One region of the Synechococcus sp. H55.7 genome, then DNA from elsewhere that is predicted to be linked to it. Evidence: predicted binding sites of a transcription regulator. Region 1 holds the regulator's gene; each other region holds the start of a gene.
What was found. The regulator NtcA, encoded in region 1, controls nitrogen genes in cyanobacteria. The targets are predictions, from matches to a motif close to GTANCNNNNGNTAC.
Positions count from the first base shown of each region.

Region 2: the regulator NtcA is predicted to act here: its motif matches at 2,022-2,035, upstream of NW851_RS04895 (ferredoxin--nitrite reductase).
Region 3: the regulator NtcA is predicted to act here: its motif matches at 2,313-2,326, upstream of glnA (type I glutamate--ammonia ligase).

Region 1 is NZ_JANSJD010000016.1:53,046-57,471, forward strand. It holds gene NW851_RS09235 (hypothetical protein) at 1-409, opposite strand, end outside; gene NW851_RS09240 (M61 family metallopeptidase) at 459-2,321, opposite strand; gene ntcA (global nitrogen regulator NtcA) at 2,611-3,285, shown strand; gene eno (phosphopyruvate hydratase) at 3,476-4,426, shown strand, end outside.
Region 2 is NZ_JANSJD010000007.1:27,663-32,088, forward strand. It holds gene NW851_RS04890 (phosphoglucomutase/phosphomannomutase family protein) at 240-1,643, opposite strand; gene NW851_RS04895 (ferredoxin--nitrite reductase) at 2,051-3,604, shown strand; gene NW851_RS04900 (CmpA/NrtA family ABC transporter substrate-binding protein) at 3,665-4,426, shown strand, end outside.
Region 3 is NZ_JANSJD010000022.1:173-4,598, forward strand. It holds gene NW851_RS10760 (hypothetical protein) at 1-599, opposite strand, end outside; gene glnA (type I glutamate--ammonia ligase) at 747-2,171, opposite strand; gene trxB (thioredoxin-disulfide reductase) at 2,581-4,014, shown strand; gene purL (phosphoribosylformylglycinamidine synthase subunit PurL) at 4,145-4,426, opposite strand, start outside.

The DNA.
Region 1 (4,426 bases):
AAATATCTTTAGTTTCTTTCACTAAGTTTTCCAGGATGGCTCGCTGATCGTTTAGCTGCTCATTATGTTCGGAAAACTTTACAGATATAGCCTGCAGAAGATCTCTACTCCAACTTTGCAGCAAATCTTGGTGACTATCTACAAGACGAGATCTAAGCCCTTTGAGATCGGCTTGAGTAGCCTGTAACTTCCGAGAAATCTCGTCTGCCAATCCTTCGACCAGTTTGGTTAAGGTTTTGTTGGCGTTGTTGAGTTCTTGGCTGTGTTGCCTTAAGTGTGAAGATATCTCTCTAATGATCTCTTGTTTCCAGATTTCCGGTCTAGGACTGACCTTGTAATGGCGAGCAACGTAAACACCCAATGAGAAACCAACAGCCACCCCAATTAATAAAACCAAAACGAAGTCCATTAGATTCGCTCCTGACCCCTGTTGTTACTTCTCGTTTAAGTTAACTAGGTTACTCGCTTGTTTCAAGATTCTCAGGCGAGGTGAGCGAATTTTCAAGAAGAGGCGTATCTTGTCCCGAAGAGCCGAGCAGGGATCCCAGCCAGCCCTGCTGGAGCGCTTTCTGGGTGGGAGTGAGTTGCGGCAACGCTTCGAGGGTGTAAACATCCGGGCGGGGTGGATCCAAGGGGATCCAGAAGTGTTTCAACTGATCGCCTTGGAAGACGCTCAGGCAGATGACCTGGTGGGGCTGGTAGGCCGCCAAGCGTTCTGGCAAGTTGGCAGCGCTTACCCGGAAGCCATCCAAGGCCACCAGCTCGTCGCCGGCCCAGATGCCTGCTTTTTGGGCCGGGGATCCCATCTCCACTGTGCTGATGCGGTTGCCTTCGCCGTTGAAGTTCAGGCCCAGATAGGGGGAAGGGTCAGGGCGGCTGAAGTGGGCCTTGAGGGTGAGGCCAAAAGGGTGTAGGTGAGCGTTGTAGTCCAGCTCTTCCGTACCTTCCACATAGGCGGCGAAAAAGCGGCCAAGATCGGCGCCGGCTGCCCGCTCAAAGGCTTCCCGCAAGTCTTGGTGGGTGTAGCCTTTCTCAAACCGGCCAAAGCGCTGCCACAAATCCTGCATGGCCGTGTCCAGGGATCCCTGGCCCCCCGAAAGGTGGCGAATGTGCAGATCCAGCAGCCAGCAGACCAAAGCGCCCTTGAGGTAATAGGAAACCTGGCTGTTGAGGCTATTTTCGTGGGGACGGTAGAGTTTGATCCAGGTGTCGAAACTGGATTCCCGCAGCGATTGCACGGCCCGACCCGGAGTACGCTGCAGCCGGCCAATTTGCTCGGCCAGGATCTGCAAAAAATCTTTGGCGCTGAGGATCCCTGCCCGCAGCAAGATGACATTTTCGTAGTAGCTGGTTGCCCCCTCGCAAAACCAGAGGCAGTCCACGTAATTTTCTTGGTTGTAGTCAATTTTCTCCAAAGCCAGAGGGCGCAGCCGCTTGACGTTCCAAGCATGGAAAAGCTCGTGGGCCAGCAGAGCCAAAAAGCGGCGATAGGACTGGGGCCGACGCAGCTCCAGGCCAGAATAGTTGAGGGTGGTGCTGTACTTGTGCTCTAGGCCGCCAAATCCCCCTGGCGACAAATGCACAATAAACCAGTAGCGGTCGTAGGGCAGCCCGCCAAAAAACGCCGCAGTGGCCCGGACAATTTTCTCGGCATCGGCCACCGCTTGCTCCAAATCCAGGGTGCCTGCTCCCCAGACCACGAAGTAATGCGGGATCCCTTCCACTGCAAACGACCGCAACTGGTGCAGGCCCACCTCCACCGGACTATCCACCAGCTCGTCGTAGTCTGCTGCCACAAAAGACTGGCCGGAAGCAGGATCCTCAGAAGAAGAAATCAAAGGTCGCAAACTGGTGGCGATGCGCCAATCAGGCTTGGGAGGGATCACCGTCAAGGTGTAGGGTTCCCGCTCGCGACCGGGCACATAGAAAAAGAGCGCCGCCCCGTTGAAGTAGGCGTGGGTGAGATCCAAATGGTTGGTGCGCACCGTCAGCTCATAGGCATAGACCCGATAGCGAACCTTCACAGCCGAACAGCCCGGCGGCTCGATCTCCCAAGTGTTCTTATCTACCTTCCGCCAGGCCAAAGGGATCCCTTGCTCCGTTGCCGCCTGAAACTCTTGCACATGGCGGGCATATTCCCGCACCAGGTAGGATCCCGGCGTCCACACCGGCAGCCGCAGTCGCAGAGGCACTTCTGGATCCACCTCTTGGATCTGTAGTTCCACCTCCAGCAGATGCTTGGCCGGCTCCGGCATCCGCACTGTGAAATGCTGGCGGCTCAGTTGAGAAGGTGCAGCAACAACAGCCTCCGGGATCCCCATAGGATTTTCCAGTCCACCACTTGCTTCCTACCACCCAGAGCTGGCAAGGCCCCAGTGACAATAGCCCTTATCCTACCCTTGGCTTGGGATCCCTTTGTGGAACAGAAACGAGACCTAAAAACGTAGCCCGTGCTACAAAGATGCCTAGGCAGAACCCTCTACCTTAGGGTAAACCCGGCTATTGTTGCCGATTCTGGAGTCGATAGGGTTGCAACTCGGCCCAATGCTTCTAAATTGATCTTACATGGATTGATCTTAGGTATAAACTGACCTCAAAAGGTTGATGAGTATGGTGGTGGCCGTCGCAGAAAAATCTCTGATCACAGCCTTCAAGCAACTGGGAGGCCCTCACCATCCTCCGGTTATCGAAACGTTTGAACGTGGTAAGACCATCTTTTTCCCTGGGGATCCGGCGGAGCGGGTTTACTTTTTGGTGAAAGGAGCTGTCAAGCTCTCGCGGGTCTACGAAATGGGGGAAGAAATTACCGTTGCTCTTCTGCGGGAAAACAGCATCTTCGGGGTGCTCTCCTTCATCACGGGGCAGCGCTCCGACCGCTTCTATCACGCGGTGGCCTTTACGCCTGCTGAGTTGCTCTCTCTGCCGATTGAGCAGGTGGAAAAATCCCTGCGGGAGAACGCCGAACTGGCCATGTTGCTGCTCAAGAGCTTGTCTTCCCGCATTTTGCAAACGGAGATGATGATCGAGACGCTGGCTCACCGCGATATGGGATCCCGTCTGGTTAGCTTTTTGCTGATCCTCTGCCGCGATTTCGGGGTGCCTGGCCCGGATGGGGTCACCATTGATCTCAAGCTGTCTCACCAGGCCATTGCCGAAGCCATTGGCTCGACCCGCGTCACCATCACCCGTCTGTTGGGAGAGCTGCGCAAGAAGAAGTACATTTCCATTTACAAGAAGAAGATCACTGTACACGACCCGATGCGGCTGAGCCACCGCTTTGTCTAGAGGGGATGGGGCCTAAACTCTGCCCCCCAAACCAGCCAATGCTCAACTCACCCCTGCAGCTCCGCAGAATCTTTGGGTTCTCTCTCTTAAAGTTTTCTGGAAGCTGACGGGATCCCGGTCAAGGATCTATTAGCCTGTGGGGGGATCTGGCTTTGGCCAGAGCTGTCTAGCCAATTGCTGAGGTGTAACTGTGGAAACGGCCATCGAGTGGATTACCGCCCATGAGATCCTCGACTCGCGAGGACGCCCCACCCTAGAAGCCCTGGTGGGCCTGGCCAACGGAGCAACGGGCTTGGCGCAGGTGCCCAGCGGCGCTTCGACCGGTACCTTTGAGGCCCACGAGCTGCGGGACGGGGATCCCAAGCGCTATGGAGGTAAGGGCGTGCTGAGGGCGGTGGAAAACATTCTTGGCCCCATCCAGTCGGAGCTGCGGGGAGAAGATGCCCTCAACCAAGCCCGCATCGACCAGTTGCTGATCGACCTGGACGGCACCCCCAACAAGTCCCGCCTGGGGGCCAACGCCATTTTGGCAGTTTCTCTGGCGACGGCCAAAGCGGCGGCGGAAGCGGTGGGCCTGCCTCTTTACAAATATCTGGGCGGGCCTTTTGCCAACTTGCTGCCGGTGCCGTTGATGAACGTGCTCAACGGCGGTGCCCACGCCGACAACAACGTGGACATCCAGGAGTTTATGCTGGTGCCCATTGGTGCGGCCAGCTTTCGCGAGGCGCTGCGCTACGGGGCCGAGGTGTTTGCGGTGCTGAAGACGGTGCTACAGCAGAAGGGGCTGTCCACCGGGGTGGGGGACGAAGGCGGATTTGCCCCCGATCTCCCCTCCAATGCGGCAGCTTTGGATCTGTTGCTGACGGCCATCGAACAGGCAGGCTACAGGCCGGGGGAAGATATCGCCTTGGCCCTGGACGTGGCCGCCAACGAGCTGCTGCAGGATGGGCAGTACCACTTCGAGGGCCAAGCCCGTAGCGCCGAGCAAATGGTCAATTACTACGAGCAACTGCTGGCCAACTATCCCATCCTTTCCGTTGAAGATGGACTGGCGGAGGAAGACTGGGCCGGCTGGCAGGCCCTCACCACTCAACTGGGATCGCGGGTGCAACTGGTAGGGGACGACCTGTTCGTCACCAAC
Region 2 (4,426 bases), on a different contig from region 1:
AAGGCGCCAAAGTTCTGCTTACTTTTCTGTTCGCGTCAGCGGGACGGAGTCCTTGCAGGTTGGCTGAGATGTTGCTATCTCCTGGGCGTTTGTCACCGGTCGGGTTTTTCACCGTGGTAGGTGCTCGCCTGGAAACGGTGCACCTCATCGACAGACATACTGCCTGTGAGCACCGTTGGCAAGCATCTAAAGTTGCTTACGGGCTTTTCTTCCCCGCACTAAAGTGCGGAGCTACCAAGCTATCCCTTTGTGTTGACCAAGCCGGCTGCCCAATCCAGCAGATGATTGACTGCTTCTGGGGTTTTGGCTTCGGAGTACAGCCGCAGCAGGGGCTCGGTGCCGCTGCCGCGGATCATCACCCAACTGCCGTCGGCAAGGGTAAACTTGTGGCCGTCTTTGTCGAAATGCTTAATCACCTTCTGCCCCAAAATCTCAGACGGGGGATCCGCCTGCAAGTGTTGAAATAGCCTGACTTGTTGGTTTTGATCCGCCAGGTGCAGGTCGCGGCGCTGGTAAACCGAGCTAAATCCTTCCCGTTCCTGCAAAGCTCGGTAAAGGGCGCTCAGATCTTGCCCGGTTTCGGTGACGGCCTCAATCAAGTACAGAGCAGAAAGCAGGGCATCCCGTTCGGGGATGTGGCCCAGGTAGCCGATGCCGCCGGATTCTTCTCCCCCCAGCAACACCTGGGTGGTCAGCATGCGCTCGGCGATGTATTTGAAGCCCACGGGCATTTCCGTAACCGGCAGGCCATAGCGCTCCGCCACCTTGACGAATAGCTCCGAGCCACTGATGGTTTTGACGATTTCGCCCCGCAGGCCGCGTCGCCCCGCCAAGTGGTCGATCAGGATGGGAATGAGGATCTGCGGGCTGAGAAAGCGGCCTTGTCCGTCGAGGGCGGCAATGCGGTCGGCGTCGCCATCGAAGACCAGACCCACTTTTAACGGGGCGGGATCCGCCGCGATGATCTGGGCAGAGGTCTGCAGGTTTTGCGGCAGCGGCTCCGGTGAGACGCCGCCAAATAGGGGATCCCGATGCGCCTGCAACTCGATCACCTTCTCCCCCAACAGGCGGCTGAGGCCCCCGGCGCCAGAGCCAAACATGACATCCACCCAGATCTTGGCCGGGGATCCCTTGAGCTTTTCCAGATCCACAAAGCGGCTGAGCTGAGCCAGATAGCCGGGCCAGGGATCCCAGGTGTGGATGGGGGCGGAGTTGGATCCCAGCGGTTGCAGGTGGTGCAGCTCCTGCTCGATGGCAGCGGTGACCTCCGGGGGCACAGAGCCGCCAAAGCCGCCTTTGACTTTGAGGCCGGAATAGTGGGGCGGGTTGTGGCTGGCGGTGATCACCAAGGCTCCATGGCAGCCGCGCTCTTTGGCTGCCCAACTGAAGGCCGGCGTCGGGGCAGGACAGGCAGAGAGATAAACCGGGATCCCCAACCGCGCCACCACCTCGGCAGCGTGGGCAGCAAAGCGTTCAGAGAGAAAGCGGTTGTCGTAGCCGATCAGGATCCCTGCGCCGGGATAGGTGCGGGCCAACACCTGGGCGCTGGCCTGGGCGGCAATAGCCAAGTTCTGAAAGGTAAAGCCGTCGGCGATCACGGCTCGCCAGCCGTCGGTACCAAAGCGAATAGAGTTGCCGGCCATAGTTCACCAAAATCGACCTCGACTACACATAGCACGGCAGAGCCAGATCCAGACCGCCCAGCCCTCACCCCCGGCCCCTCTCCCTGAGGTGCCCAAGCGCTCCGCGCCGCTCACGCGACCACCCCCAGCCCCTCTCCCTGAGGCCCTCACCCCCAGCCCCTCTCCCTGAGGGAGAGGGGGGTTAGAGCAGCGCGTTCACGACAGCGTTGCATAGCCATGAGGATGCAGAGAAACGTTTCATTGCTGCTTGAAATGACTGTGCCTCACCTTTGCAAGCCTACTTTTATGCACAAACCGCAATTGGAAAATGACAAAACGGCATAACTTGTTACAAAATGTAATGGCAAATACCAAAGTTAACGGTTGGCCATCGCTAAGGTAGCCGGTGTTACCCTACGGCAGCGACGATGGCGAACCAATTTGAGCGCCTCAAAAGCGAAAAGGACGGGCTGGCGGTCAAAGCCGAGCTGGAAGCGTTTGCCCGCATGGGCTGGGAGAACATCCCTGAAGACGACCGGGATCACCGCCTCAAGTGGCTGGGGATCTTCTTTCGCAAGCGCACGCCCGGCCAGTTTATGCTGCGGCTGCGCCTGCCCAATGGGATCCTGACCAGCGGCCAGATGCGGATGTTGGCGGCGATCATCCATCCCTATGGAAAAGATGGCGTAGCCGACATCACCACCCGGCAGAACTTGCAACTGCGCGGCATCCCCATCGAGGAGATGCCCCAGATCTTGGGCTACTTGAAGGAGGTGGGCCTAACCAGCATCCAGTCGGGCATGGACAATGTGCGCAACATTACGGGATCCCCCCTTGCGGGCATTGACCCAGATGAGCTGATTGACGTGCGCGGCCTCACCCGCAAGGTGCAGGACATGGTAACCAACAACGGCGAGGGCAACCCTTCCTTCACCAATCTGCCGCGTAAGTTTAACATCGCCATCTGCGGTTGTCGCGACAACTCCGTTCATGCGGAGATCAACGACCTGGCCTTTGTGCCGGCCTTCAAAGCGGGCAAGCTGGGCTTCAACGTCTTGGTGGGGGGCTTTTTTTCGGCCCGCCGCTGTGCCGAGGCCATCGGGCTGGATGTCTGGGTGGATCCGCGCGATGTGGTTCCTCTGTGCGAGGCGGTGCTGCTGGTCTACCGGGATCACGGCCTGCGGGCCAACCGGCAGAAGGCGCGGCTGATGTGGCTCATTGACGAGTGGGGCCTGGAGAAGTTTCGGGCGGCTGTGGAGCGGCAGATCGGCCATCCGCTGTCCAGAGCGGCGGAAAAAGATGAGGTGGTCTGGCAGAAGCGGGATCTCCTGGGGGTGCATGCCCAGAAGCAGCCGGGCTTGAACTTCGTTGGCCTGCACGTGCCGGTGGGACGGCTGAATGCCCTGGAGATGATGGAGCTGGCCCGCCTAGCGGAGGTATACGGCTCCGGGGAGCTGCGGCTGACGGTGGAGCAGAACGTGCTCATCCCCAATGTGCCCGATTCGCGGGTGGCGCCGCTGCTTAAAGAGCCGCTCTTGAAAAAGTTCTCCCCCAACCCAGGGCCCTTGCAGCGGGGGCTGGTGTCCTGCACGGGCAACCAGTTCTGCAACTTTGCCCTCATCGAGACCAAAAACCGCGCTGTGGCTCTAATGGAAGAGCTGGAAGCCGAGCTGGAGATCCCGCAGACGGTGCGCATCCACTGGACGGGCTGCCCCAACTCCTGCGGCCAGCCCCAGGTGGCCGATATCGGCCTAATGGGCACCACCGCCCGCAAGGACGGCAAGCCGGTGGAAGCGGTGGACATCTACATGGGGGGAGAAGTGGGCAAAGACGCCAAGCTGGGCGAATGTGTGCGTCGAGGGATCCCTTGCGAAGACCTCAAGCCCGTCTTGGTGGAGCTGCTGATTGAGCACTTCGGGGCCAGGCCGCGCCAGCGTCCATCGGCTGCTCAAACTGCTTCTTCCCCCGTGATGGCTTGCTAAGTAGGGGCCAAGTCTGGGGAAGGTTTTCTCTCTGCGTCGTTCAAAATCTTGGAGGTTCCGATGTCTAAACTGTTCTCCCGTCGCCAATTTTTGGCCGGGGCAGCCGCCCTGGCAGCAGGAGCAGCCGCGGCTGGGATCCCACGCGCCCAATCGCAATCTTTGGGTCAGGGCTACTGGGTGGCCCAGGCCGATACTCCCGAGACCCCGCGGGCCAAGCTGGGGTTCATTGCTCTCACCGACGCCGCCCCCCTGATCATCGCCAAAGAGAAGGGGTTTTTTGACAAGTACGGCATGAAGGACGTGGAGGTGGTCAAGCAGGCCTCTTGGGGCACCACCCGCGACAACTTGGTGCTGGGATCCGCTGCTGGCGGCATCGATGGGGCGCACATTCTCACCCCCATGCCCTATCTCATCACCACCGGCAAAGTTACCGATGGCAAGCCGGTACCGATGTACATTCTGGCCCGCCTGAACTTGGACGGTCAGTGCATCAGCATTGCCAACGAGTACCGGGATTTGCAAATTGGCCTGGATAGTTCCCCCCTCAAAGCCAAGTTTGCGGAAGCGCGAGCTGCCGGCAGGGATCCCAAATGCGCGGTAACCTTCCCCGGCGGCACCCACGACCTGTGGATGCGCTACTGGCTGGCCGCCGGCGGGATCGATCCCAATGGCGATGTCTCTGTCATTGTGGTGCCGCCCCCCCAGATGGTGGCCAACATGAAATCCAAAACGATGGAAGCCTTCTGTGTGGGCGAGCCTTGGAATGCTCAACTGGTGAACCAAAAAGAGGGCTATACCGCCCTCACCACCGGCGAGCTGTGG
Region 3 (4,426 bases), on a different contig from region 1:
ATAAGCTGCGGCCCGGATCCCTCGGCACAACAAGGAGCATGTTGCTCCAAAAAGCTAAGAAAACTAGGATCGAAGCGCAGGCGAACCTTGGCCTCATCTTCTCCGCGCAAGAGGTATTTGCGGGAAAACTGAGGGTGGCCCTCAAAGTTGATATCTTGCATGCCAAAGGCTTTGGCGATGTCGTGAAACAGGGGAACTTCCGGATGTAGCCGAAAATGAGGTAGCCGTAGATCTTCGCAATAGGCCCAGAAAACAGACTGGAGATGAATACTGCCCCCGCCTCGAGTATAAATCCCGGGTCTCCTCCTGCCGGTGTGCTTGTAGTCAAAGGAACCGATCTCAGTTCCATCGATTAGCTGCTTGGATATTGAATTGTAGAAACCTCGATCGTAGCCTCGTTCAAATAGTTCAAAACCTGCCTGAAGCAGGCGGGATCGGATCCCTTCGGGCAGCTCCGCCGAAAACGACATGCCCAGGCTCCTGGCCACCTGCTCCAAAGCTTCCCGACGCTTCTTCTCTAGATAGTCAGCTAGATAGACAACAAGCGCCAGAAGGCCGATAAGAAAAAACGAGAACAGAACAAAAACAAGCCATTCCATTGTAAACCCTCCCTCCAACCTCTAGACTTCGGCGCTCACACCCAGAATACCTGGGCAGGCGCAAAAAAAGGGATCCCTCTCAGTCAGGAGAAGGGATCCCGTTCCAAAACCTCATTCGAGAACGAATGTTTTGGATGAAAACCTCGATCAGGCGTCGAAATAGAGCGCGAACTCGTAGGGGTGAGGCCGCAGATTGATGGGGTTGATCTCGTTGTCGATCTTGTACTCGATGTAGGTCTGGATGAGATCTTCGGTAAAGACGCCTCCCTCCAACAAGAAAGCATGATCCTTCTGCAGGTTTTCCAGAGCATCCAGCAGGGATCCGGGCGTGGAGGGGATCTTGGCCAGCTCGTCCGGCTCCAGATCGTAGATGTCTTTGTCGAGGGGCTCGCCGGGGTGGATCTTGTTCTTGATCCCGTCCAAGCCGGCCATCAACATGGCCGAGAAGGCGATGTAGGGGTTGCAGGTGGCATCCGGACAACGGAACTCCAGCCGCTTGGCTTTGGGATTGTTGCCGGTCACCGGAATGCGAATGGAGGCCGAGCGGTTGCCCTGCGAGTAGGCCAAGTTGACTGGCGCCTCAAACCCGGGCACCAAGCGTTTGTAGGAGTTGGTGGTGGGGTTGGTGAAAGCCAAGATCGCCGGAGCATGCTTGAGCAGGCCGCCGATGTAGTAGAGAGCTGTCTCGCTCAGGTTGGCGTAGGTGCCTTCGCTGTAGAACAAGGGCTGACCATCCTTCCAGAGGGACTGGTGGGTGTGCATGCCGGTGCCGTTGTCGTTAAACAGGGGCTTGGGCATAAACGTCACCGTCTTGCCGTGCTTGCGGGCCACGTTCCGGATCACATATTTGTAGACCATCATGTAGTCGGCAGCGGTGACCAGATCGGCGAAGCGATAGCCCAACTCCCCTTGCCCGCCGGTCGCCACCTCGTGGTGATGCTTCTCGATGGGCACCCCCAATTTGCCCATGGTCAGCAGCATCTCTGTGCGGATATTTTGGTGCGCATCGGTGGGCGGAACGGGGAAATAGCCCTCCTTGTAGCGAGGCTTGTAGCCGAGGTTGCCACCTTTCTCCTCACGGCCTGAGTTCCAGCGACCTTCAATGGAATCCACAAAGTAGTAGGCCGAGTTTTGAGTTTGGTCGAAACGAATATCCTCAAAAATGAAAAATTCCGCCTCCGGCCCGAAGTAGGCGGTATCGGCAATGCCTGTCGATCGCAGATAGGCGACGGCACGGGCAGCAAGGCTGCGGGGACAGCGGCTGTAAGGCTGGCCAGTGCGCGGCTCAACGATGCTGCAAGTCATGCTGAGGGTGGGCACCTCGAGAAAGGGATCGATCCAGGCCGTCTTGGGATCCGGCACCATGTACATGTCCGACTCGTTGATTGCTTTCCAGCCCCGGATGCTGGATCCATCGAAGGGGAGACCCTCGGTGAAGGTTTCTTCCTTAATCATCGAGGTGTGGAAGGAGACATGCTGCCAGGTGCCGAAGATATCGACAAACTTGAGATCCACCATCTGGACATTGTTGTCCTGGATCATCTGAAGCACTTCTTGGGGCGTGGATGCCATCGCTCTCTCCTGATTGGGTTGCAGTTAAGACTGGGGAAATTGTGGCTGAAACAAATGGGATCCCAGCGGATGATCCCCGCGCCTCGACTTGGATGGGCCAAAAGCGCTCACCCATCCTAGAAAGGCCAACACCGGCATTTTGTAGCTTCTGATACAAAACTGGCCCGGCTCTGGCCTTCTGCCCAACTGATGAGACAACCTGGGCAAGACCTCTTGCCGCCAGCTCAGGATTAGGCCCGCCAGCAGTCCACACCTGCGTTCTAGATAGGCCAATGCCTCGGCTGCCCCAAGGGAGCGAAAATAGGACTGACGAGCCCCAGCCTCGCCCAGTTCGCCGAATCGTGTTAGGCTAAAGCGTAGTCATTATGAGTTTGATGTAATATCCCTGTTGCAGAAGGAGAGAGAGCGGATGACAGAGCAAAGTCGGATTGAGAATGTGGTGATTATCGGTTCTGGCCCTGCTGGGTTTACGGCGGCCATTTACGCCGGGCGCGCCAACCTGAAGCCAGTTGTGTTTGAGGGCTTCCAGGCGGGCGGGATCCCGGGTGGGCAACTGATGACCACCACCGAGGTGGAGAACTTTCCGGGCTTTCCCGAGGGCATCAGCGGCCCCCAACTGATGAAAAACATGCGGGCCCAGGCACAGCGGTGGGGGGCGGAGCTCTACCCCGAGGATGTCACCTTTGTGGATCTGAGCCAGCGGCCTTTTGTCGTCCGTTCTGACGAGCGGGAAGTGCGCACCCACAGCTTGATCATCGCCACCGGGGCCACGGCCAAGCGCCTGCACCTGCCCGGGGAGGAGACCTACTGGAACCGCGGCATGTCCGCCTGCGCCGTCTGCGATGGGGCCATGCCCATGTTCAAGGGGGTGGAGTTGGTGGTGATCGGCGGTGGCGATACCGCCTGTGAGGAGGCCACCTACCTGACCAAGTTTGGATCCCATATCCACATGCTGGTGCGCAGTGGCAAGATGCGGGCCAGCAAGGCCATGCAAGACCGGGTGCTCAACCACCCCAAGATTACGGTGCACTGGCACACCGAGGCGGTGGAAGTCCTGGGCGACGGCCAGCGCCTGACCGGGGTGAAGGTGCGCAACAACCAGACGGGCGAGATCCGGGAGATGGCGGTGGGCGGACTGTTCTACGCCATCGGCCACAAGCCCAACACTGACTTGTTCACGGGGCAACTGGAGCTGGATGAAGTGGGCTACATTGTCACCCGCCCAGGATCGGTAGCCACCAGTGTAGAGGGCGTGTTTGCCGCCGGGGATGTGCAGGATCACGAGTTTCGCCAGGCCATCACCGCTGCCGGCACCGGCTGTATGGCGGCCATGTTGGCGGAGCGCTGGCTCTCGGAACACGGCCTGGCTCAGGAGTATCACGTCTTGCCCCAGAGCCATCCTAAACCCAGCTCTGCTGCCGCCCCGCCTGAGGCAGAGTTGGCGGAGGAATCTGCGGTTGAGGAAGCCAGCTTTGCGGAGAACGGCCACGAGGATCTGGATTTCAGCAAGACCTGCCATGAAGGGAGCTATGCCCTGCGGCGGCTCTACCACGAAAGCAATCGCCTGCTGATGGTCAAGTACACCGCTCCCACCTGTGCCCCTTGTCATGCCCTCAGGCCAATCTTGAACAAGGTCATCGAAGAGTTTGCCGACAAGCTGCACGTGGTGGAGATCGACATCGAGAAGGATCCGGAGATTGCCGAGGCAGGCGGGGTAGCTTGCACGCCGACGGTGCAATTTTTCAAAAACAAGGAGCTGGTGGCGCAGGTGGTGGGCGTTAAGCCCAAGTCCCACTACCGAGAGGTGATCCAGGCCAATTTGTCTGAAGCAAAATCAGCTTGAGGTAGTCCCCCTCACCCCCAGCCCCTCTCCCCAAGGCACCCAAGCGCTCCGCGCCGCTCACGCGACCACCCCCAGCCCCTCTCCCCGAGGCACCCTCACCCCCAGCCCCTCTCCCCAAGGGAGAGGGGAGCTAGGTGTTGTGGTAGGCGGCCTGCAGGGCGGCCAAAGAGACCGACAACAGGGGATCCCCTTCTGCCGTCGTCAAGGCCAAGGGATCGGCAGGGGATCCCACCTGGCCCAGAAGTTGCCACTGATCAGGGAGCTGCGATTCTAGGTAGGCTTCCCAAGGAGAGCGCTGGGCTGGATTGACAGAAACGAGGATGCGGCTGGATCCCTCGCCAAACAGGGCCTGATCCCAGCGCAGGGATCCGGGAGCCAGAGAGACGCTGGCGCCGCGGCCCCCGCTGAGGCA